Regions from separate parts of the Segeticoccus rhizosphaerae genome, predicted to be linked through region 3. Evidence: riboswitches for the same ligand, from Rfam matches in the RefSeq annotation. Region 3 holds a riboswitch; each other region holds the start of a gene.

Region 1 (7,659 bases), on a different contig from region 3:
CTCGAGCTCCTCGCGGTCCTTGAAGGTGCCGTCCTCGGCCGCGGCACGACTCCACGGCACCGACTTCGCACCCGGGATGTGCCCTCCGCGCATGGCACCCTCCTGCGGGTAGTCGGGCATGTGCAACAGCGCCCCGGAGAACTCGCCCGGGGAGCGCACGTCGACCATCGGCTTGCCGATGTGCTCGAGCACCTCGTCCTTGAACGCGCGGATCGGCGCGTCCTCGCGCTCGACGACCGGGTAGTCGACCGGCGTCGGGGTGGGGACCTCGCGGGTCAGCTCGCGTCCCTCCTCGATCCACTTGGCGCGACCTCCGTCGAGCAGCCGCACGTCCTCGTGCCCGAACAGGCTGAAGACCCACAGCGCGTAGGCCGCCCACCAGTTGCTCTTGTCCCCGTAGACGACGATGGTCGTGTCCCGACCGATGCCCCGCGATCCCATGACCTGCGCGAACCGCGTCGCGTCGACGTAGTCGCGGGCCACCGGGTCGTTGAGGTCGGTGTGCCAGTCCACCTTGACGGCGCCGGGGATGTGCCCGGAGTCGTAGAGCAGGACGTCCTCGTCGGACTCGACGACCACCAGGCCCTGTTCGCCCAGATGCTTGGCGAGCCAGTCGGTGGACACGAGACGCTCGGGGTGGGCGTATGCCGTGAACTTCGCGGAATCGTCGGCTACAACGGGCATGTCAGGCAACCTTCCATGAGGGATCAGTCGTGAGGACGCGACTGCTTGCATCGTCCCACGCAAGGAATACTCACCCATCACAACCCCCGAGCAGGCCGGGGTATGCCGTCCGGCCCGTTAGTGCCCATCAGCTCCCGTCAGTGCCCATACGCGCCCGCCGGCGAGGACGGCATACCGGTGCTCCCGCGTGTCGCCCTCCCGGCCCGGCGGCGGGTTGCTGGCAGGATGGGGCGACGGCGACAGGGAGGGCACACGTGGGAATCTTCGGCTCGGACCAGGACGAAGCAGACGCCGACGAGAGCAACGAGCGCATGGCTCCGGCGGCGACCGGACTGGTGGAGAAGCTGCTGCACGTCGGGATCGAGGGGGCCGGCCGCTTCGACTCGGCCGAGAAGATCGCGTCGGTGGCGACCGGGGAACACCCCGAGCCGGACCGCGCGATCGACGCGATCGTCAACTCGCACCTCAAGCTGGCCGCGGCGGGCGGATTCCTCACCGGCATCGGAGGACTGGTCACCATGCCGGTGGCGCTGCCCGCGAACGTGCTCGAGTTCTACCTCGTGGCCACCAGGATGGTCGCCGCCGTGGCGTCCGTCCGTGGCTACGACATCCGCCGACCGGAGGTGCGCTCGGCGATCCTGCTCGCCCTCGTCGGCGCGGACGCCGACGACCTGCTCCAGAAGGTGGGTGTCGTGCCCGCGGGCCGACTGTCCAGCCTGGCAGCCGAGCGGCTCCCCGGGCCGGTGATGCTCGCGATCAACAAGGGCGTCGGCTTCCGGCTGGTCAGCCAGGTGGGCAAGAAGGCCCTCACCCGGTTCGGCAAGGCCGTGCCGCTGGTCGGGGGTGTGGTGGGCGCCGGGCTCGACACCTACCTGTTGCACCGGATAGCCGATCACACCAAGCACGAGTTCCCGCCGAAGTCGCGGCCGCTCCACCGCTGAGCACAGGAATGGTCCGTTCCGCCCGGACGTTGGAGTGAGGCGACGGGCGCGGCACGTGCCCGACGAGAACCCTGGAGGGCCGCGATGGCTTCGAGCACCTGGCTGCGATGGGACGCCCTGCGCTCGCTGGTGACCGCCGTGCGTGCGAGCACCCGGGCCGGCTCACCGGGGTTGCTGACCCGCGTGGCCGCGCTGCCGAGACTCACCCTCGCGACCGTGCGCGGCGACTACCGCGGTGCCACGGTGCGAGAGCTGCTCATCCTGTTGGGGGCAGTGGCGTATGTCGTGTCACCGGTCGATCTGATGCCCGAGGCGGTGCTGGGCGTGTTCGGGCTCGGCGACGACGCGGTCGTGGTCGGCTGGGTCGCGGTCACCGTCGTCAACCTCACCGAGGACTTCCTCGCCTGGGAGGGCACGCGACCACATCGCCGGGCACCGGACGTGGTGCCCGGCGACGTGATCGGCTGACCCCGCGTCGCACGCTCCTGGGCGGCTGCCCCGAAGGCCCGGCAGGGGGCGGCCCGCCGCTACAGACCGGGCGTGCCCGGGTCCTTCGGCCGGATCGGCTCCGGCGGGTCGACCGGCTCCGGGGCGGGGATGGGACCAGCGGCCTGCGACGGGTCCGCCGCGGCGCGCGGCGCCTCGGGGTCGGGCCGCGCCTCGGGCGTCTCCCGGTCCGCGCCCGCCTCGCTCTGGGCCGCGAGCTTGTCGGCCGCGTTCTTGGCCGTCGACCCCGCCTTGGCGACCTTGTCGGCGTACTTGCCGTGGGTCTTCTGGTCGATGAAGCTGCCGCCCTTGTCGATGGCGGAATCGATCTTGTCTCCGTGTTCCGTGGCCAGCTCGCCGGCCTTGTCCTTCGCGGTCCCGAACGCCTGCTTGGCCTTGTCCAAGAAACTCATGGTCACTCCTGTCCATGTGCCGAGGTGCCCGATCGTCGGGCGGGGACGTGGTCGTCCCCTTCCCCCCGACTGTATGCGCACCATCCACAGATTCGTCACGGACCTTTCCGGTGAATCCGGCGCCGACCAGTGTCGGGGGATGACCACAACACTTCACGTCAAGGGGCCCGCCGACGTCATCGCGGTGCTGCCCTACGAACTCGGCTACCACCCGGTGAACAGCCTCGTCGTGGTGGCCCTGCACGGCAACCGGTTGGGGCTGCGGGCGCGGGTCGACCTGCCGCCGCCGGCGGAGGCGGGGCCGACGGTCGCGCAGCTGCTCGGGCCGCTGCTGGACTCGGGAGCGCAGGACGTCCTGCTGATCGGGTACGAGAAGATCGACGGAGCCTCGCGCCCGGCGCTCGACGCCATGAGCACCGCCTGCGTCGACGCGGGGCTCGGGGTCCGCGACCGGCTCGTGGTGAGGGACGGGCGGTGGTACGACCTGGACTGCACCAGCGCCGACTGCTGCCCGCCGCAGGGTCGTCCCGTCCCCGGTGCCGACGAGGTCGCCGCCGTGGCCGAGTTCGTGGCCCGCGAGAAGCAACCGGTGGCGGATCGCGCCGCGCTGGCCGCGTGGCTGCGCCCGGCGCGCCCGTTGCTTGCCGGGGCCGTGGATGCCGCGGCCAGCCGATGGCTGGACCGGCGCCTGGACTCGATCGACCGGCCGGCAGAGCAGCACGACGACGACCTCGCGGAGCTGCGCGCCTGGGGTCACCTGCTCGATCACTCCGACGAGGCTGTGCCGGTCGCCGAGCTGACACCGGAGGAGCTGGCGATGGCGGCCGTGTCCCTGGTCGACATCGACCTGCGCGACGGGTTGATCGCCTGGTTGTGTCCCGGCACCCTCGGCTTCGACCGGGCCGCTCCAGAGGTCGTCGCGCAGCTCCGGGCCGTACTGCCACCGGTCCCGACCGGAGACGACCTCACGCAGGCGGTCTCGCGGCAGCGGATCGAGGCCAGGCTGATCGAGCTGTGCCGCTGCCTGTCACCCGAGTGGGCGGTGGCACCGCTCACCGTGCTCGCCAGCTTCACCTGGTGGCGCGGCGACGGCGCCTTGACCAGGCTCGCCCTCGAGCAGGCCCTCGAGTCGGATCCGAGCTACCGACTGGCGCTGCTGCTGCTGCGCATGGTCGATCTGTCCATCCGTCCCGAGACGGCGACCGCCTGATCCGCAGCCGCGGCCCCAGCCGCGCGAGCGGGGCGTCCACGTTGCGGACACGGGGTCCCCGCGGGACCGGGTCGTCGTTAGAGTCGGGGGAGGTCATGAGCGCCAGCGCGAAGCCCCGGCTCGCTGGCCGGCAACCCTCCTCCGCGGTGGGGTGCCCCGGGTGATGACCTGGCCGACTCGGACCGAGTCGGCAAGCGCGGGCCCGGACGGGCCCCTCGGACCCCGGGAGCTGCCGCCGTGACCGTCACCATTCGCCCACGAACGCGGGTCTCGCCGAGCGCACCGCCCCTGCCGGCCAGCGGTGCCAGGGAGCCGGCCGGCCGGCATACGGTGCACGTCGGGCGACTGGCCCTCGAGGCCGGAGGGGTGCTGCCCGACGTCCGGATCGCCTACGAGACGTGGGGCAGCCTGGACGCCGACGGCACCAACGCTGTGCTGGTGGAGCATGCCCTGACCGGTGACAGCCACGTCGTGGGTCCGGCCGGACCGGGCCAGCCGACGCCCGGGTGGTGGGAGGGCATCATCGGCCCCGGCCGCCCACTGGACACCGACCGCTTCTTCATCGTCGCGAGCAACGTCCTGGGCGGGTGCTCTGGCACCACCGGACCCGGGTCGGTGGGCCCGGACGGCCGGTCCTGGGGCGGGCGCTTCCCGTTCCTGACCATCCGTGACCAGGTCGGCGCCGAGGCGGCGCTGGCGCGCTCCCTCGGGGTCACCCGGTGGGCCGGGGTGGTCGGTGGCTCGATGGGTGGGATGCGCGCGCTGGAGTGGGCGGTGAGCCATCCCGAGATGGTGGCTCGAGCGATCGTGCTCGCCAGCACCGGCTACGCCACCGCCGAGCAGATCGCCTGGTGCCAGCCGCAGCTGCTGGCCATCCGGCAGGACCCGAACTTCCGGGGCGGCGACTACTACGGCCACGACGGCCCCGACAGCGGGCTCGCGCTCGCGCGGCGCATCGCCCACGTCACCTACCGCAGCGAGGTGGAGCTGGCCGATCGGTTCGGCCGCGAGGCGCAACGGGGAGAACAGCCGCTCGGTGGTGGGGGTCGCTACGCGGTCGAGAGCTACCTCGACCACCACGGCCGCAAGCTGGCGTCCCGGTTCGACGCCAACTCGTATCTCGTGCTCACCGAGGCGATGAACTCCCACGACGTCGGACGTGGTCGCGGCGGCCTGCGACGGGCCCTGCGCCGCTTCGACGGCGAGCTGACCGTCGCGGCCGTCGACTCCGACCGCCTCTACCCGGCGCGGCTCTCGCGCGAGATCGTCGAGGCCGGCGACCGGGGCACCTACCGACTGATCACGTCGCCGCACGGCCACGACGGCTTCCTCATCGAGACCGCACAGGTCGGGGCCGTCGTGCGGGAGGCCCTGACCGGCTGAGTCGGCCAGCCTTCGGCCAAGCCCGACGCGCCGACCCGTGCCATCCGGTAGCGTCTGCGGCGTGGCAGGAGCCGCGCGTCTCGACCAAGGAGGGTTCCAGTGGCTGTCGTCGTGGGATATGTGCCGACCAAGGAGGGACGTGCAGCGCTTCGCCGTGCCGCGGAGGAGTCCCAGTTGCGCCGCACCAAGCTGATCGTCATCAACTCCCATCGCGGCGGACGAGATTTCGACAGCCAGGAGGCCCAGCGGTTCGAGCAGGAGCTCGGCCAGGTGCAGGCCCAGCTGGATGAGGTCGGAGTCGAGCACGAGGTGCGTCAGCTGGTGCGCGGCAACGAGCCGGCCGAGGACCTCATCGCAGTGGCCGAGGAGGTGGATGCCGAGTTCATCGTCATCGGGCTGCGGCGGCGCACCCCGGTGGGCAAGCTGATCCTGGGTTCCAACGCTCAGCGGATCCTGCTCGATGCCCCGTGTCCCGTCCTGGCCGTCAAGGCCGACGCCTGACCGCAGGCGCGTCACCGTCTTCCATCGGGGTCCGTGGAGACAGCACACCCTCCAAGGTTTTATAATGGTAGGGAACCTGCGGCCGAACGGTCGGAACCGAAGGCCGCTGGGACCATCCACCCCCCATCATCTGATCGTGTCTGGCGCGTAGCCGGCACGGTGATGTCGCACGCGCTCCGCGCCGCGCAGTGCGACGAAAGGTAGTCGGTGTCGCCTGTGTCGAAGTCCCCCTCATCCTCCGCCGCTGCGGCTGAGTCCCTGCCCGCCGAGTTCGGCCACCCCGCACTGCAGGACCTGCTTCGTCTCGGCACGACCCGCGGATCGGTCGACAGTGAGCAGCTGCGTGAGGGGCTCGTGGCCGCGGAGGTGACGCCGAAGCGGATGAAGGTGGTGCTGCGCGCGCTCGAGCAGCAGGGGATCGCGGTGACCCTCGACCCCGCGACCGCCCACCGGGCCGTCGCCGCGACCAGCACGCGCAAGACCACGACGGCCTCCACCAAGACGGCCGCGACGACCAAGAAGGCCGCGGCCAAGGCCAGCGCGAGCCCCGCCAAGAAGGCATCGGGACCGAAGGCGGCCGAGACGGCGGTGGAGGACAAGGCGGACAAGAAGGAGACGGCCAGGAAGGGCCCGGCCAAGAAGACCCCGACCAAGAACGCCGCGACGACCAAGCAGGCGGCGGCTGCCGCGGCGGAGCCCGCGACGACCACGGGCAAGAAGCAAACGGCCAAGAAGACGACCAAGGCCGCCTCCAAGCGAGCGGCGAAGAAGGCCGCGGAGTCCGCCGACGACGTGCCCAACGAGGACCTCGAGGACGACGAGGACGAGGCCGACGCGCCTGCCAAGCCGGTCGAGGAGGAGTCCGAGACCGGCGGGTTCGTGCTGCGGCAGGACGACGAGGACGACGCCCCGGCCCAGCAGGTCGTCACGGCCGGCGCCACGGCCGACCCGGTCAAGGACTACCTGAAGCAGATCGGCAAGGTGGCGCTGCTCAACGCCGAGCAGGAGGTCGACCTGGCCAAGCGGATCGAGGCTGGCCTGTTCGCCGAGGAGCAGCTGAACTCCGGCGAGAAGATCGAGATGAAGCTCAAGCGTGAGCTGTGGTGGATCGCGCAGGACGGCAAGAAGGCCAAGAACCACCTGCTCGAGGCCAACCTGCGGCTCGTGGTCTCGCTGGCCAAGCGCTACACCGGCCGCGGGATGCTCTTCCTCGACCTGATCCAGGAGGGCAACCTCGGTCTGATCCGCGCGGTCGAGAAGTTCGACTACACCAAGGGTTACAAGTTCTCCACCTACGCGACGTGGTGGATCCGGCAGGCGATCACCCGGGCCATGGCCGACCAGGCCCGCACGATCCGCATCCCGGTGCACATGGTGGAGGTCATCAACAAGCTCGCCCGCGTGCAGCGGCAGATGCTGCAGGACCTCGGCCGGGAGCCCACGCCGGAGGAGCTGGCCAAGGAACTCGACATGACGCCCGAGAAGGTCGTCGAGGTCCAGAAGTACGGCCGTGAGCCAATCTCCCTGGCGACGCCGCTGGGTGAGGACGGCGACAGCGAGTTCGGTGACCTGATCGAGGACTCCGAAGCGGTCGTCCCGGCGGACGCTGTCTCCTTCACGCTGCTGCAGGAGCAGCTGCACTCGGTGCTCGACACGTTGTCCGAGCGCGAGGCGGGTGTGGTCTCGATGCGGTTCGGCCTCACCGACGGTCAGCCCAAGACGCTGGACGAGATCGGCAAGGTCTACGGCGTCACGCGTGAGCGGATCCGGCAGATCGAGTCCAAGACGATGAGCAAGCTGCGGCACCCGAGCCGTTCGCAGGTCCTGCGCGACTACCTCGACTGATCGCGCGGCCGGGTAAACCGGGGTTGGCGTGAGGAATCATCGCGAGGTTTGGTGCCCTCCTGGGGGGCGGAACCTCACGAAGATTCCTCACTGGGGTCGGGTGCGTGCGGAGCGACGGCGGCGCCGCGTCGTCCAGCTGTCCACCCGGTCGCCGAGCTCCTGGCCCGGTCGTGCGAGGAGCTCAGCGGCGGCCCTC
Region 2 (7,659 bases), on a different contig from region 3:
GTCCGAGGCCGCGTCGAGAACGTCTACGCCACAGAGGGATTCGACTCGATCGACCCGGATGACCTGCGTGGTCGGTTCCGGTGGCTCGGCCTCTACACCCAGCGCAAGCCGGGCATCGACGGTGGCCGCACCGCGCAGCTGGAGCCGCACGAGCTCGAGGACCGTCACTTCATGATGCGGATCCGCATCGACGGGGGAGCGCTGTCCACCGAGCAGCTGCGGGTGGTCGCCGGCATCTCCACCGAGTTCGCCCGCGACACGGCCGACATCACCGACCGGCAGAACATCCAGCTGCACTGGGTGCGGATCGAGGACGTGCCCGAGATCTGGCGCCGGCTCGAGGCGGTCGGGCTGCAGACCACCGAGGCCTGCGGCGACTGCACCCGTGTGATCCTGGGCAGTCCCGTGGCGGGGATCGCCCGGGACGAGATCATCGACCCCACGCCGGTCATCGACGAGATCAGCCGGCGCTACGTCGGCGACCCCGAGCTGGCCAACCTGCCCCGCAAGTTCAAGAGCGCCATCACCGGCCACCCCAGCCAGGACGTCGTGCACGAGATCAACGACATCTCCCTGGTCGGTGTGGTGCACCCGCAGCTCGGTCCGGGGTACGACCTCTGGGTCGGTGGCGGGTTGTCCACCAACGCGCGGCTGGCCGAGCGGCTCGGGACGTTCGTGCGCCCCGAGGACGCCGTCGAGGTCTGGGTGTCGGTGGTGCGGCTCTTCCGGGACTACGGCTACCGCCGGCTCCGCAACAAGGCCCGGATGAAGTTCCTCCTCGCCGACTGGGGAGCCCCGCGGTTCCGCGAGGTGCTCGAGACCGAATACCTCGGCCGGCCACTGCCCGACGGCCCGGCGCCCGCCCGCGCGACCCGCCCCGGAGACCACGTCGGCGTGCACGAGCAACGCGACGGGCGGCACTACGTCGGCGCCACCCCACTGGTCGGCCGGGTCAACGGGACGCTGCTGCGGCGGCTCGCCGATCTCGTGGAGCGCGTGGGGAGCCGGCGGGTGCGGCTCACACCGCACCAGAAGGTGCTCGTGCTCGACGTCGGCGCGGACCGGCTCGCCGAGCTCACCACGGGCCTCGAGCAGCTCGGCCTCTCGGTGCGGCCGAGCCCCTTCCGGCGTTCGACCATCGCCTGCACGGGCATCGAGTACTGCAAGCTCGCGATCGTCGACACGAAGGGCACCGCGGCCGACACGGTCGCCGAGCTCGAGCGCCGGCTCGCCGGCGTCACCGTGGAGCCGCCGATCAGCCTGCACGTCAACGGCTGCCCCAACTCCTGCGCGCGGATCCAGACGGCCGACATCGGACTCAAGGGCCAGCTGGTCACCTCGCAGGACGGCACCCAGGAGGCGGGCTTCCAGGTGCACCTCGGCGGTGGACTGGCCTCCACGGACCGGGACGAGGCCGGGCTGGGTCGCACCGTGCGCGGCCTCAAGGTCACGGCGGCGCAGCTCCCGGACTACGTGGAGCGGCTGGTCCGCCGGTTCGTGGGGGAGCAGCGCGGTGACGAGACGTTCGCGCAGTGGGCCCACCGGGTCTCCGAGGAGACCCTGCGATGACCGACCTGGGCACGCGGGAGCGGACCGCGCGTCGGCCGGCCACCCAGCTCGAGGAGCTGGCCCGGGCGGGTTCCCGGCTGCTTCGCACCTCGCCCGCGGAGGACGTGGTGGCCTGGGCTGCGGGCCAGTTCGGGGAGTCGCTCGCGGTCGCGAGCAGCATGTCCAACGGTGTGCTCGCACACCTGGTCTCGCGGTTCGTGCCCGGCGTCGACGTACTGTTCCTGGACACCGGCTACCACTTCGTCGAGACCCTCGGCACGAGGGACGTCGCCGAGGCACTGCTGCCGATCACGGTGGTCGACGTGCGGGCCGAGCTCTCCGTGGCCGAGCAGGACGTCGTCCACGGCGCGCGGCTGTATGACCACGACCCCGAGGCATGCTGCCGGATGCGCAAGGTCGAGCCGCTCGCCCGGGAGCTTGCGGGTTACGAGGCGTGGGTCAGCGGCATTCGCCGCGACGAGGCCCCGACCCGGCTGGGCAGCCCGAAGGTGGCCTGGGACGCCCGGCACGGCCTGGTCAAGGTCAACCCGCTCGCGGCGTGGACGTTCGACGACCTCCTCGACTACGCCGACGAGCACGGCGTGCCGATGAACCCCCTGCTGGCAGAGGGCTACCCGTCGATCGGCTGCGCGCCGTGCACCATCCGCGTGGAGCCCGGCGAGGACCCGCGGTCGGGCCGCTGGGCCGGTCTGGCCAAGACCGAGTGCGGGATCCACCGGTGAACGCCGACGACGCACGGGGTGCCCGCCCGACCGGCGGCTGGGTGGCGCTCGTGGGCGGCGGCCCCGGTGACGACGGATTGATCACGGCCCGTGGTGTCGAGCTGCTGCAGCGTGCCGACGTCGTCGTGGTCGACCGGCTCGCGCCCCGTGGCGTGCTGGACGGCCTCGGTGCCGACGTCGAGATCGTCGACGTGGGCAAGACGCCCGGGCACCACCCCTTCTCGCAGGAGGCGATCAACGCGGTGCTGCTCGACCGGGCGTCGGCCGGCAGGGGAGTCGTCCGCCTCAAGGGCGGCGACCCCTACGTGCTCGGCCGTGGCGTCGAGGAGCGTATGGCGTGTGAGCAGGAGGGCGTCCCCGTCGAGGTCGTCCCAGGGATCACCAGTGCCCTGGCCGTTCCCGCCTCCGTCGGCATCCCGGTCACCCATCGCGGCCTGGCGCGGGCCTTCACCGTCGTGACCGGGCACGAGGACGTCCCCGACCTGCCGACGGGGCGTGACCACACGATTCTCGTGCTCATGGGGGTGTCGACCCTGCGGCGCAACGCGGCCCTGATGATGGCTGCCGGCCGCGACCCGGCCTGCCCGGTCGCGGTGGTCGAGGACGCCTTCGGCCCGCGCCACCGGGTCACGACGGGCACGCTGGACTCGATCGCCGACGTGGCGGCGCTCGCCCGGGTGCGCTCGCCCGCCGTCGTGGTGGTGGGGGATGTCGTGACGCTCAGCCCGCACTGGTCCGGGGCCGCCGTGCAAGCGGGCGTCACCTCATGAACACCATTGCTCGGCACAGTCGACACGGACCGGCGGCACGGGAGCTGCTCCTGGTGGCGCACGGCACCCGGGACGCGCAGGGGCAGGAGGTCCTCGAGCGGGTGCGGCAGCGGGTGGGCCACCGGCTGCCCGGCGTCGCCGTCCGGCTGTCCTACATCGACGTGATTCGTCCCCACCTCTCCGACGCGCTGGCGAAGACGCCGGAGTGCGTCGTGGTGCCGATCTTCCTCAGTGCGGGTCACCACGTGCGGGTGGACGTGCCCCGCGCGGTGGCGGCGACCGGCGGCCTGGCCACGGTGACGCCCTGCCTGGGACCGGCCGACGCGGTGCTGCAGGCCGTGGCCGATCGGCTCGCGGCTGCGGGGCCGGTGCCCCGAGCGACGGTGCTCGCGGCGGCCGGCTCGACCGATCCCCGGGCCCGCGACGAGGTGCACCACGCGGCCGACCGCCTGCGCCGCCTCCTCGGCACGCCCGTGGCGGTCGGTTTCGCCGCCTCCGCCGCGCCGACCGTGGCCGACGCCGTCACGGCCCTGCGGGGCCGGGGAGCGGCGACGGTGGGCGTCGCGTCATACCTGCTCGCACCCGGGGTGTTCCAAGCGCGACTGGACGGCAGCGGCGCCGACCTGATCGGCGAGCCGATCGGCGCCCACCCGCTGCTGGTGGACCTGGTGGTGCGCCGCTTCCGGTCGGCCGCGCCGCCAGCACTCACCCGCCGGCCGGCCCACGCCGGCGACCGGGCGGCATACCTCGCAGGTGTCCGATGAGTGAGACGCGCCATCCAGCCCGTGGACGCGCCGCTATCCTGACGACAGGTCATGAGTGTCAGCGCAACGGCCCCGGCTCGCTGACCGGCAACCCTCCACCGCGGTGGGGTGCCCCGGGTGAGGACCTGGCACGGCGTCGCCCGACGTCGTGCAAGCGCGGGAGACCAGTTCGCTGCCACCCCGCACCGCACGTGGCGCGCCACCGGCGCGGGCGCGTGCGTTCCCTGGACGACAACGCACGAAAGGCAAGGCCACAGCGATGACTGACACCACCCCCAACTGGTCCTTCGAGACGCGCCAGATCCACGCCGGCCAGGAGATCGACGAGGACACCCGGTCACGGGCCCTCCCGATCTACCAGACCACCTCCTACGTCTTCCGGGACACCCAGGAGGCAGCCGACCTGTTCGCCCTGAAGGAGCTCGGCAACATCTACACCCGGCTGCAGAACCCGACGAGCGACGTCGTCGAGAAGCGCATCGCCAGCCTCGAGGGCGGCGTGGGTGCCCTGCTGCTGTCGTCCGGCCAGGCCGCCTCCACCTTCGCGGTACTCAACATCGCCGAGGCGGGCGACCACGTGGTGGCCAGCCCCAACCTCTACGGCGGGACCTACAACCTGCTGAAGTACAGCCTGGCCAAGCTTGGTGTGGAGACCACCTTCGTGGAGGACTCCACCGACCCGGAGTCGTGGCGCGCGGCGGTGCGGCCCAACACCAAGCTCTTCTTCGGCGAGACCATCGCCAACCCCAAGGGCGAGGTCCTCGACATCGAGAACATCGCAGCGGTCGCCCACGAGGTCGGCGTGCCGCTGGTGGTCGACAACACGATCGCCACCCCCTACCTGCTGCGACCGCTGGAGTGGGGTGCCGACATCGTCGTCCACTCCGTGACGAAGTACCTGTCCGGGCACGGGACGGTGATCGCCGGCGCCATCGTGGACGGCGGCACCTTCGACTTCGCCCAGGACCCGGAGCGGTTCCCGAACTACAACCAGCCGGACGAGAGCTACCACGGCCTCGTCTACGCCCGCGACCTCGGTGTCGGCAGCCAGTTCGGCGCCAACCTCGCCTTCATCCTCAAGGCCCGCGTGCAGCTGCTGCGCGACCTCGGCTCGGCGCCGGCCCCGTTCAACGCGTTCCTCATCGCCCAGGGGCTGGAGACGTTGAGCCTGCGGATCGAGCGGCACGTCGAGAACGCCCAGAAGGTCGCGCAGTTCCTCGCCCAGCACCCGCAGGTGGAGTCGGTGCGCTACGCGTCGCTGCCGGACAACGAGTTCCACGCGGCGGCGCAGAAGTACACGCCGAAGGGCGCCGGCGCGGTGCTCGCCTTCGAGATCGCGGGTGGCCTGGAGGCCGGCCGGGCGTTCGTCGAGGGGCTGACCCTGCACAGCCACGTCGCCAACCTGGGGGATGTGCGCTCGCTGGTCATCCACCCCGCCTCGACCACCCACTCCCAGGGCGATGACAAGGACCGTCTCGCGGCAGGCGTGACGCCGGGCCTGGTGCGCCTCGCCGTGGGCATCGAGCACATCGACGACATCCTGGCCGACCTCGAGCAGGGCTTCGCCGCGGCCAAGACCTCCTGACCGCACCTTGCCCTCCCGCTCGTTGCGGCGAGAGCGCGACGTCGAGTGCGCGCTCTCGCCGCAACAACGGCGGTGACTCCACCGGACCGCGCGCATATCGGGGTGAGCGCAGCGGGACGGGGCACCTATCCTTGCCACCATGTCCTCCGAGCGCACGCGGTCGTCCTCGCGTGCCCGGAACCCCGGGCGGCGCCGCTCGCACGGCGGTCGTGCGCAGCACGATGGAGGCGGTCGCCGACCGCGGGAGACCTCAGACCAGCGAGCGGCCCGGATCGAGCGGCGCGCGGCTGCGCTGGCGGCCCTTGCCCCCCTGCGCTACCCCGAGGACCTGCCGGTCGTCGCCCGCAAGGACGACATCGCGACGGCCATCCGTGACCACCAGGTGGTGGTCATCGCCGGCGAGACGGGGTCGGGCAAGACGACGCAGATCCCCAAGATCTGCCTCGAGCTCGGCCGCGGGGTCGAGGGCCTGATCGGCCACACCCAGCCGCGCCGGATCGCCGCCCGGTCGGTGGCGGAGCGGATCGCCGAGGAGACCCGCACCGACCTCGGCACGGCGGTGGGCTACCAGGTCCGCTTCACCGACCACTCCCAGCGCGACACCCTGGTCAAGGTGATGACCGACGGCATCCTGCTGTCGGAGATGCAGCGCGACCGCGAGCTGCGCCGCTACGACACGATCATCATCGACGAGGCGCACGAACGCAGCCTCAACATCGACTTCATCCTCGGCTACCTCCGGCAGCTGCTGCCGCGCCGGCCGGACCTCAAGGTGATCATCACCTCGGCCACCATCGACCCGCAGCGCTTCGCCGAGCACTTCGCAGTCGACGGCAGACCTGCACCGATCATCGAGGTCTCCGGGCGCACCTACCCGGTCGAGGTCCGCTACCGACCCCTCGTCCGTGAACAGGGCGACACCCTCGTCGACGTCGACCAGGTCACCGGCATCTGCGAGGCGGTCGAGGAGCTGTGGACCGAGGGCACCGGAGACATCCTGGTCTTCCTGTCGGGGGAGCGAGAGATCCGTGACGCCGCCGACGCGCTCACCGGGATGTCGCTGCCGCAGACCGAGATCCTGCCGCTCTACGGGCGGCTCTCGGCCGCCGAGCAGCACCGGGTCTTCAGCTCGCACAGCGGCCGTCGCGTCGTGCTGGCCACCAACGTGGCGGAGACCTCGCTCACGGTGCCCGGCATCCGGTATGTCGTCGACGCCGGCACCGCGCGGATCTCGCGCTACAGCCAGCGCACCAAGGTTCAACGCCTGCCGATCGAGCCGATCTCGCAGGCGAGCGCCGCCCAGCGCTCGGGCCGGTGCGGCCGCGTCGCCGACGGCATCGCGATCCGGCTCTACTCCCGCGAGGACTTCGACGCCCGACCGGCCTACACCGACCCCGAGATCCTGCGCACCAACCTCGCGTCGGTCATCCTGCAGATGACCGCCCTGGGCCTCGGTGACATCGTCAGGTTTCCCTTCGTCGACCCGCCGGACTCGAGGCAGGTCGCCGACGGCGTCCGGTTGCTGGAGGAGCTCGGCTGCATCGACGGGTCGGTGAGCGACCCACGCAAGCGGCTCACGGCATACGGCAGGAAGGTGGCCCGGCTGCCGGTCGACCCACGACTGGCCCGGATGCTGCTCGAGGCCGAGACCAACGGAGCCCTGCGCGAGGTGCTCGTCATCGTCGCGGCCCTGTCCATCCAGGATCCGCGCGAGCGGCCCGCCGACAAGAAGGCGCAGGCCGACCAGAGCCACGCCCGCTTCAAGGACGAGCACAGCGACTTCATGGCGCTGCTCAACCTCTGGCGCTACCTGAAGGAGCAGCGTCGGGAGCTGTCGGGCAGTGCGTTCCGGCGGATGTGCAAGCGGGAATACCTGCACTACCTGCGAATTCGTGAGTGGCAGGACCTGCACAGCCAGCTCAAGCAGGCCTGCAAACAGCTCGAGCTGACGCTCAACTCCGACGAGGCCGACGCCGACCGGATCCACCAGGCGCTCCTGGCCGGGCTGCTGTCGCACATCGGCCTGCGCGACCCCGACAAGCGTGACTACCTCGGGGCCCGTGGGGCACGGTTCGGCATCTCGCCCGGCTCCGCGCTCTTCCGCAAGCAGCCGCAGTGGGTCATGTCGGCCGAGCTCGTCGAGACGTCGCGGCTGTGGGCGCGGGTCAACGCCCGCACCGACCCCGCGTGGATCGAGAAGCAGGCGCAGCACCTGGTCAAGCGCAGCTACTCCGAGCCGCACTGGTCCA
Region 3 (7,659 bases):
GAAGCAGCCTCAAGCTCGTCAAGAATCCCCACTACTGGGACAAGAAGGTCCCGTACCTGGATTCGGTAACGTTCACTGTGGTGCCCGACGGCAACACGCGTGGGACCCAGCTGGCGAGCAATCAGATCCAGATCAACCAGGCTCCTGCCTACTCCAGTATCAAGGCGCTGCAGGCGCAGTCCAATGTGAAGGTCACCGCCTTCCCCTCGAGCGAAGTGGACTACTTCGCCATGAACACGACCCACAAGCCGTTCGATGACATCAACGTCCGCAAGGCGATCAGCCTGGCGATCGACAAGCAAGCCATCCTGAAGGCCGTCCTCTACGGACACGGGCAGGTCGCAGGAGCCTATCTCTCGCCGGTGACCTGGGCCCACGACTCGACGATCAAGCCGGTCCAGGCAGATGTCGCTGCAGCCAAGGCTGCTCTGGCGAAGTCGAGCGCTCCGAATGGTTTCTCGACATCGATCACCGTGGCCTCGGGCGACCAGGACGCGTCCACTGAGGCCCAGCTCATCCAGAGCGATCTCGCCAAGATCGGGATCAAGGTCAAGATCAATACCATCGACCCCGCCGCGGTGGTGACCGCGAGGCACGCAGGCAACTTCGACCTCCTCCTCGGTCTCTACACGACCGACATCGTCGACCCCGACGAGATCGCCCGATTCGCGGGCACCTACGACGGGGGCGTGCACACCATCTACACCGGGTTCAAAAGCGCCAAGATGGACAAGTTGGCCGAGAAGGCCAGCAGTGTCTCGAGCCAGAGCGAACGCAAGAAGGCCTACGACCAGATGCAGCAGATCATCGCGGACCAGGTCCCCTACATCCCCCTGTACTACGCGCCCGGTGTGTTCTCCTACTCCAACAAGGTGCAGGGCTTCCACCCGGGCGGCACCGGCAACTACTTCCTCGAGAAGGTCTGGATCTCCAAGTGACCGGCACGCAGCCGGGGTGCGCCAGGTCGCCGGCTGACTCGGCCGCACGGGGATCGCTCCAACGCACCGTGCGCCTGGCGAGGAATGGGCCGTGCCGCGCTGGGTGAGACGGAGACTGCTCCTCGCGGTTCCGGTCGTGTGGGGAGTGGTCACCATCTCCTTCCTGCTCATGCACCTCGCGCCGGGTGATCCAGCTCGTATCGCATTGGGAGAGAAAGCCAACCCGGCGTCTGTGGCGGCACTGCGCCACACATTGGGGTTGGACGGCAGCCTGCCGTCCCAGTACGTCAGGTACCTCGGTCAGCTATTCCACGGTGATCTGGGAGACTCAATCTACTTTCGCACCCCGATCACGACGTTGATGGGCGAGCGGCTTCCAGTGACCCTCGCTCTGATCGTACTTAGCGCCATATTTGCGACACTGATTGCCATCCCGTTGGCTTCGTGGAGTGCGGCGCGACCGGTCGGTCCGGCGTCATACGGGGTGAGGCTGTTCAACGCGATCGTCCAGGGAGCGCCGGCCTTCTTCATTGGCAGCATGCTGATCCTGTTCCTCGGGGTGCGGATCTCCGTCTTCCCGGCCGGTGGCTACCCCACTGACCTTGCCGGACGCCTCTGGGCCCTGGTGCTGCCCGCTCTGACGATCGCCCTGACCATCGTTCCGGTGCTGGTTCGCGGGCTCAAAACGGCCATGATCGAGTCGCTTGCCAGTGAGTACGTGGCCTTCGCTCGGTCCAAGGGTCTCGCGGACGGCGCGATTCGCCGTCGCTACGTGCTCCGTAACGCGAGCATCTCGGGGGTGAGTATCCTCGGCATTCAGGTGGGAGCGCTGGCCAGCGGGGCTCTGGTGATCGAGCAGGTCTTCGCCATCCCGGGCATGGGGTCCATGCTGATGGCAGGGATTCTCAACCGGGACTACGCGGTCGTGCAGGCGTGCACCTTGATGTTCGGCCTCCTGGTCGTGCTGGTCTACCTACTCACCGACTTCATCTACGCCCGACTCGACCCAAGGATGCGGATGGCATGACCTCGCCAACGACGCTAGCGCCCGCAGCCACGACGCGAGACTGGGTTCCTCGATGGGCACGGCGCCACAACGCCCAGCTCTGGTTCGGATCGGTGATTTTGGGGATCATCGTGCTGACCGCGATCTTCGCTCCGCTCATCACGACTCACAGCCCCACCGCCCCGGATGTCCCGAACGCGCTGCTGCCACCCTCGTCTGAACATTTTTTCGGCACGGACAACCTCGGCCGCGACATCTTCGCCCGCGTCATCTACGGCACCAGGAGCGACCTGACCATAGCGGTCGCGGCCGTGATTGCCCCCTGGATCCTCGGCATGGTCATCGGTGCGGTCAGCGGATACTTCGGCGGCTGGTTCGACACCATCATCATGCGGGTCGCTGACATCTTCACTGCGTTCCCCTTCTTCATCTTGGTCATCTCACTTGTCTTCATCCTCGGCAACGGCGCCAAGAGCATCTTCATCGCGATCACTGCGGTGTCCTGGGTGGCCTACGCAAGGATCGTGAGAGGCGAGGCGATGGTGCTGCGGAACAAGGAGTTCATCGCCGCTTGCCAGGTCAGCGGAATCTCCACGATGCGCACACTGACTCGCCACGTTGTCCCCAACGTGGCCACCCAGGCCATCGTCTACTCGATGAGTGACATCGTCATGAACGTCGGAGTCATCGTGACCTTGAGCTACTTCGGACTCGGCATCGTGCCCCCCACACCGGACTGGGGGTCGATGATGGCCGACGGGCAACAATTCCTCGCCGGAGGTTACTACGGCTTGACGCTGTTCCCTGCGGGTGCAGTGATCCTCACGAGCCTGGCTCTGGCTCTCATCGGAGATGGCCTTGCACACGTTCTCCGGATCGACCGCTAGGCCGGGTGAAGGATGGAGACGACCGAACCACTGCTGACTGTCGAGGGGCTGAACGTCGAAGTCACGATCGAGGGTCAGCGTCTGACCGCCCTCAAGGACGTGTCGTTCTCACTCGACCCGGGAGAGGCCCGCGGCTTGGTTGGTGAGTCCGGATCAGGCAAGAGCCTCACGCTACGAGCGATCCTCGGTCTACTGCCGCCAAACGTCCAGGTCACCTCGGGAAGGATGGTCTTCGACGACGAGGAGTTCATCTTCGGAGGCTCCAAGCATGCAACGACCGCCAAGCGGCTCGTGAAGTTGCGGGGTTCCAAGATCTCGATGATCTTCCAGGAGCCCGCGGTAGCGCTGAACCCGGTCATCCCGGTCGGCGAACAGATCGTCGATGCGGTCATGCGCAAGGACCGCATGCGCAAGAGACAGGCACGCAAGTACGCACTCGAGCTCATGCAGCAAGCAGGCATCGACGACGCGGAGACCAAGATCGATGCCTACCCGTTCGAGCTGTCCGGGGGTTTGAAGCAGCGAGTCATGATCGCGGCCGCAGTCGCAGGCAGGCCGAAACTGCTGCTGTGCGACGAGCCTACGACAGCACTCGACGTGACCGTGCAGAAGCAGATCCTGCGACTGTTCACTCGCCTACGGGACGACTTGGGTGCCAGCCTGCTGTACGTCACTCACGATCTCGCGGTGGTGGCCCAGCTGTGCGATTCCCTGACGGTCCTGTACGCCGGTCGCGTCATGGAGGGCTCCAACGACCTTCGAGCGATCCTCGACCATCCGCGGCACCCCTATACCGAGGCCCTGTTGCACTCCACCCCCGACATCGACCAGATCAGCCGCCGCCTCTACTCCATCCCGGGCAGCGCACCGGCGCTAAACCACCAGATGAGCGGCTGCCCGTTCGCCCCACGCTGCGAATATCGACAGGATGACTGCGTCGTGGCGCCCATTCCCGACATGTCCGACATCCCCGGGCGTGAGGTCCACTGCTTGCACCAGGTCGGTAGCAAACCTCCACCCGACGCCATCCGCGAACACCTGCAGCTCGACCGTCCTGAGGAGGGCGCTCCATGACGGCCGACCCCCTGCTGCAGTGCAGCGACCTGGTCGTGAGCTTCAAACAGAAGCGAGGCAAGGACAGCTTCTACGCGGTCAAGAATGCGTCTCTCGACGTCGGCCGCGGTCAGATCATTGGCCTGGTCGGAGAGTCCGGCTCCGGAAAATCCACCATCGCGCGCGCCGTCGTCGGCCTTCAGCCTGTGGACTCCGGAAGGATCACGTTCGACGGTCGTGTGCTCCACCGTAGGCGCAGGAGTGAAGACAGGCGCCAGATCCAGATGGTCTTCCAAGATCCCTACGGCTCACTTGACCCACGCATGAGCATCAGATCGACGCTCGTGGAGATGATTCGACGACACTCGGAACTACGTGGTCAGGCAATCGACAACAGGTGCCGCGAGCTGATGGAGATGGTGCGGCTACCCGAGTCCGTGCTCGGCTCTCGGCCTGCGGGCATGTCGGGTGGGCAGCGCCAACGGGTGGCGATCGCGCGGGCACTGTCCATCAACCCGCAGTTGTTGGTCGCGGACGAACCGGTCGCTGCCTTGGACGTGTCCGTGCAAGCCGGCATCGTCAACCTACTCAGCGACCTGAGACACGACTTCGGCCTCTCCATCCTCTTCATCTCGCACGACCTGTCCATCATCCGTACCCTGTGCGACCGGGTGAGCGTCATCTACCGCGGCGAGATCGTCGAGGAGCAGTCGTGCGCCGACTTGTTCGAGTCGCCGCAGACGTCCTACACACGAACACTCTTGAGCGCCATCCCCCGTCTCAAGGCACAGCAAGGCCACAACACGGACAGCCGCTAATCCCGCTGAACTGACCGAACAGTCTGAAGAACGCAACCTGCAACAGGGAGAGGGGCTCTGGCGCATCGGCAACCGTGCCTTCGTGGTCAGACACGCGTCACGGATGTCGGGCTCCTGACGTTCGACACCAACGCCAGAATGCTCTGAACTGTCGGCGCCTCAGGTGGCAGCGCGCGGCCTGCAACACATGCGGGTTCCGTCCCGGTCGGCCTGATGCGACCGGAACCGCTCCCGGTTAGCGATCCGGATGGAGGCGGGGCCGCTTGATTTGCTACTCGTCGCTTGCCGTCCATCTGGTGAACACGTTGGCTTTCGGGCGGATGAGGCTGTTAGGTTGGCCGCGCCTATCCAGAGCAGTTGAGAGACCTGGCTCATCGAAGCTGCAGCAACCCCCCGAAATCGGGTGAGGGTGCTAACGCCAGGACCGATGGAGGATCGATGTATTCAGCGCCGTCACGGCACGCCGCTCCCGGCCGCACCGCCCGGTTCTACGCGCGCCGGCACGTCGATCTGTGCCGGGTGACGGCAGACCGCTGTCGCCCTCGCCAGCTGCACCGCTGAAACCCGCTCGACCCACGCGAGGGCACGCACCCTCCCCCACCCTTTTGGCACCAGGCCATGCCTTGGCGCCTCGACCTGCCCGGAGTCTTCCTGTGTCCACATCCACCACGCCGTCTGCCACACGTTCCGACCGTCCTCAGTTGAAGCGGATCCGCACCCACAGCAGCTGGGAGGGAACCATGCGGACCCGTCACCAGGTCCGCGACCTCGATCCCTTCCACACCGCCGAGCCGGCTCCCGCGGGCGGAGATGACAGTGCCCCGAGCCCGATGGAGTATGTGGTCGCCGCGCTCGCCGGCTGCCTCGCCGTGGTCGTCGAGACCGTCGCCGCCGAACAGCAGCTTCACGTCACCGCGCTGGACATCGGGATCGAGGCCACCATGGACACCCGCGGCTTCCACGGGACTGCCGATGTCAGCCCCCACTTCCGTGATCTGGTGGTGCGGGCCCGGTTCGGGCTGGACGACCCGGACGCGCTGCCCGGGCTGCAGGACGAAGTGGAACGCCGTTGCCCCGCGTTCAACCTGGTCAAGGACGCCGGCGTACCCATCACCCAGGACTGGTCCGTCGTGGAGGACGCGCGATGACCGGCGTCGGCGCCTGGACGATCGGACTGGCTCTGGCCTACACCCTCTTCCTGGTCGGCGCGGGACGCGTCGCCCGCCGCCGCGAGTCGGCCGGCCGCGACTTCTTCGCCGGTGGTCGACGGTTCCGGCCGCTGACAGTCGCGTTCTGCATCACCGGCCTGTTCTCGGGCTCCTCGTTCATCGCCATCCTCGAGCTCAGCTACCACACCGGCGTGTCAGCAATCTGGTACGGCGTCGCGGAGTCCGTGCAGGTCCTGCTCATCGCCGGGCTACTGGTCGTGCCGTTCCGGGAGCGGATGGTGGTGACCATCTCCGGCCTGATCGGCGACCGGTACGGCCGGCTCGCGCTCGGCGTCGGCGGCGCGATCACCGCGTTCACCTTCCCGATGTGGTCGGTCGCCACGGCCATCGCCTTCGCGTCCGCGCTGCACGCGTTCACCGGCCTCTCGATCCAGGTGGCCATCGTGTGCACCGCCCTCCTGCTGCTGTTCTACCTGTGGTCAGGAGGCATGTGGTCGATCGCCTTCACCCAGACAGCCAACTGCGTGGTCTTCGCCCTGATGCTCGCGCTCGGTGCGGCCGCCTTCCTCATCAAGCCCGGATTCAGCGGGCTGGCAGACCTGTCCGCATCTCAGCCAGCACTGTTCGACTGGTCCGGGGTGGGGCTACCGCTGGTGGTGGCATGGTTCGGCACGTTCATCGTCAACGTCATCCTGGCCCAAGCGGCGCTGCAGATGGCGCTGTCCTGCCGCACGCCCGAGGAGGGCCGCAAGGGCCTGGTGTACGCCGTCGGATTCGGCACGCCCTTCATCCTCCTGGGTGTCGTGTTCGGCCTCGCCGCCGCCCTCGTGGTGCCCGACCAGACACTCGGCCTGGTCGCCGTCCCCCTCTACATCGCCCAAGTGCTACCCGCCCCGCTCACTGCCGTGTTCTGCCTGGGCATCTGGGCCTGCGCCCTCGGCTGGGGCGGCCCATGCCAGTTCTCCGGCGCCACCAGCCTGGGCCGCGACGTCGGCCGGGCCATCCGGCCCCAAGCCACCGAGGACGACCAAGTGCGGTACACCCGCTGGTCGCTGGTCCTGCTCACCGCCCTGATGATCACCTTCGGCTTCCTGCGCACCGAGCAGTCGGCCTGGTGGAACGTCCTGGCCTGGACCCTGCGCAACGGGGCCACCCTCGCCCCCGTCCTCGGCGCGCTCTTCTGGCCGGTCGCCACCCGCCGCGCCGTCCTCGCCGCCATGAGCTGCGGCTTCCTCACCGGATTGACCTGGTACCAACTCGGAGGCTGGCAGCCCGACCAGTTCTACCTCGGCATCCACCCCGTATGGGTGGGCATGAGCATCAACCTCCTCATCCTGCTCGCCGTCACCCTGGCGCAGTCCCCACGCGCCTGGACGATCACCCCACCCAGCGAGCCACGCCGGCGGCGCCACGGCATCTGGACGCTGACCGCCGCCGTGGTCCTGGGCCTTTCCACCGTGATCGCCTGGGGCTGGCTGCAGACCCGTGGACTCGGCGGACTCACCGGATTCGCCACAGTGACGTTGGTCGCGGCCGCCGCATTCCAGCTGGTGCGTCCGCTCCCGACTACCCGACTTACGGTCGTGCACCAGACCGGCGGAAGCACGCGAGAAAACCTCCTGGGGAGCCGAGACGAGCCCTCACCCGTCAACGTCCCGACATCGCCTTGACCAACGGCCTCGGAGCACCAGCTTCAGACGTCCGGGTGTTCGCACCCAGATGGACGCTGGTTCTGGACCGCGCTGTACCGCTGCAGCGGAGACGCTTCTTATGGGGTGGCGGCCAAGG

What was found. A riboswitch is a leader RNA that binds a small molecule or an ion and turns the genes downstream of it on or off. The one in region 3 is predicted to bind S-adenosylmethionine.
Positions count from the first base shown of each region.
Region 1: it holds a riboswitch for S-adenosylmethionine, as region 3 does, so the genes downstream of both, metX (homoserine O-acetyltransferase MetX) here and FCN22_RS19670 (OsmC family protein) in region 3, are expected to answer to the same signal.
Region 2: it holds a riboswitch for S-adenosylmethionine, as region 3 does, so the genes downstream of both, FCN22_RS03380 (bifunctional o-acetylhomoserine/o-acetylserine sulfhydrylase) here and FCN22_RS19670 (OsmC family protein) in region 3, are expected to answer to the same signal.

Region 1 is NZ_SWMA01000003.1:119,741-127,399, forward strand. It holds gene FCN22_RS03420 (sulfurtransferase) at 1-684, opposite strand, end outside; gene FCN22_RS03425 (EcsC family protein) at 939-1,625, shown strand; gene FCN22_RS03430 (YkvA family protein) at 1,710-2,093, shown strand; gene FCN22_RS03435 (antitoxin) at 2,153-2,524, opposite strand; gene FCN22_RS03440 (DUF4192 domain-containing protein) at 2,664-3,734, shown strand; SAM riboswitch class IV at 3,826-3,937, shown strand; gene metX (homoserine O-acetyltransferase MetX) at 3,972-5,117, shown strand; gene FCN22_RS03450 (universal stress protein) at 5,217-5,618, shown strand; gene FCN22_RS03455 (RNA polymerase sigma factor) at 5,835-7,463, shown strand; gene FCN22_RS03460 (transglutaminase TgpA family protein) at 7,551-7,659, opposite strand, start outside.
Region 2 is NZ_SWMA01000003.1:104,797-112,455, forward strand. It holds gene FCN22_RS03360 (nitrite/sulfite reductase) at 1-1,569, shown strand, start outside; gene FCN22_RS03365 (phosphoadenylyl-sulfate reductase) at 1,566-2,291, shown strand; gene cobA (uroporphyrinogen-III C-methyltransferase) at 2,288-3,061, shown strand; gene FCN22_RS03375 (sirohydrochlorin chelatase) at 3,058-3,825, shown strand; SAM riboswitch class IV at 3,873-3,988, shown strand; gene FCN22_RS03380 (bifunctional o-acetylhomoserine/o-acetylserine sulfhydrylase) at 4,085-5,410, shown strand; gene hrpA (ATP-dependent RNA helicase HrpA) at 5,550-7,659, shown strand, end outside.
Region 3 is NZ_SWMA01000047.1:22,590-30,248, forward strand. It holds gene FCN22_RS19645 (ABC transporter substrate-binding protein) at 1-938, shown strand, start outside; gene FCN22_RS19650 (ABC transporter permease) at 1,042-1,965, shown strand; gene FCN22_RS19655 (ABC transporter permease) at 1,962-2,831, shown strand; gene FCN22_RS19660 (ABC transporter ATP-binding protein) at 2,844-3,905, shown strand; gene FCN22_RS19665 (ABC transporter ATP-binding protein) at 3,902-4,702, shown strand; SAM riboswitch class I at 5,044-5,136, shown strand; gene FCN22_RS19670 (OsmC family protein) at 5,443-5,850, shown strand; gene FCN22_RS19675 (sodium:solute symporter family protein) at 5,847-7,541, shown strand.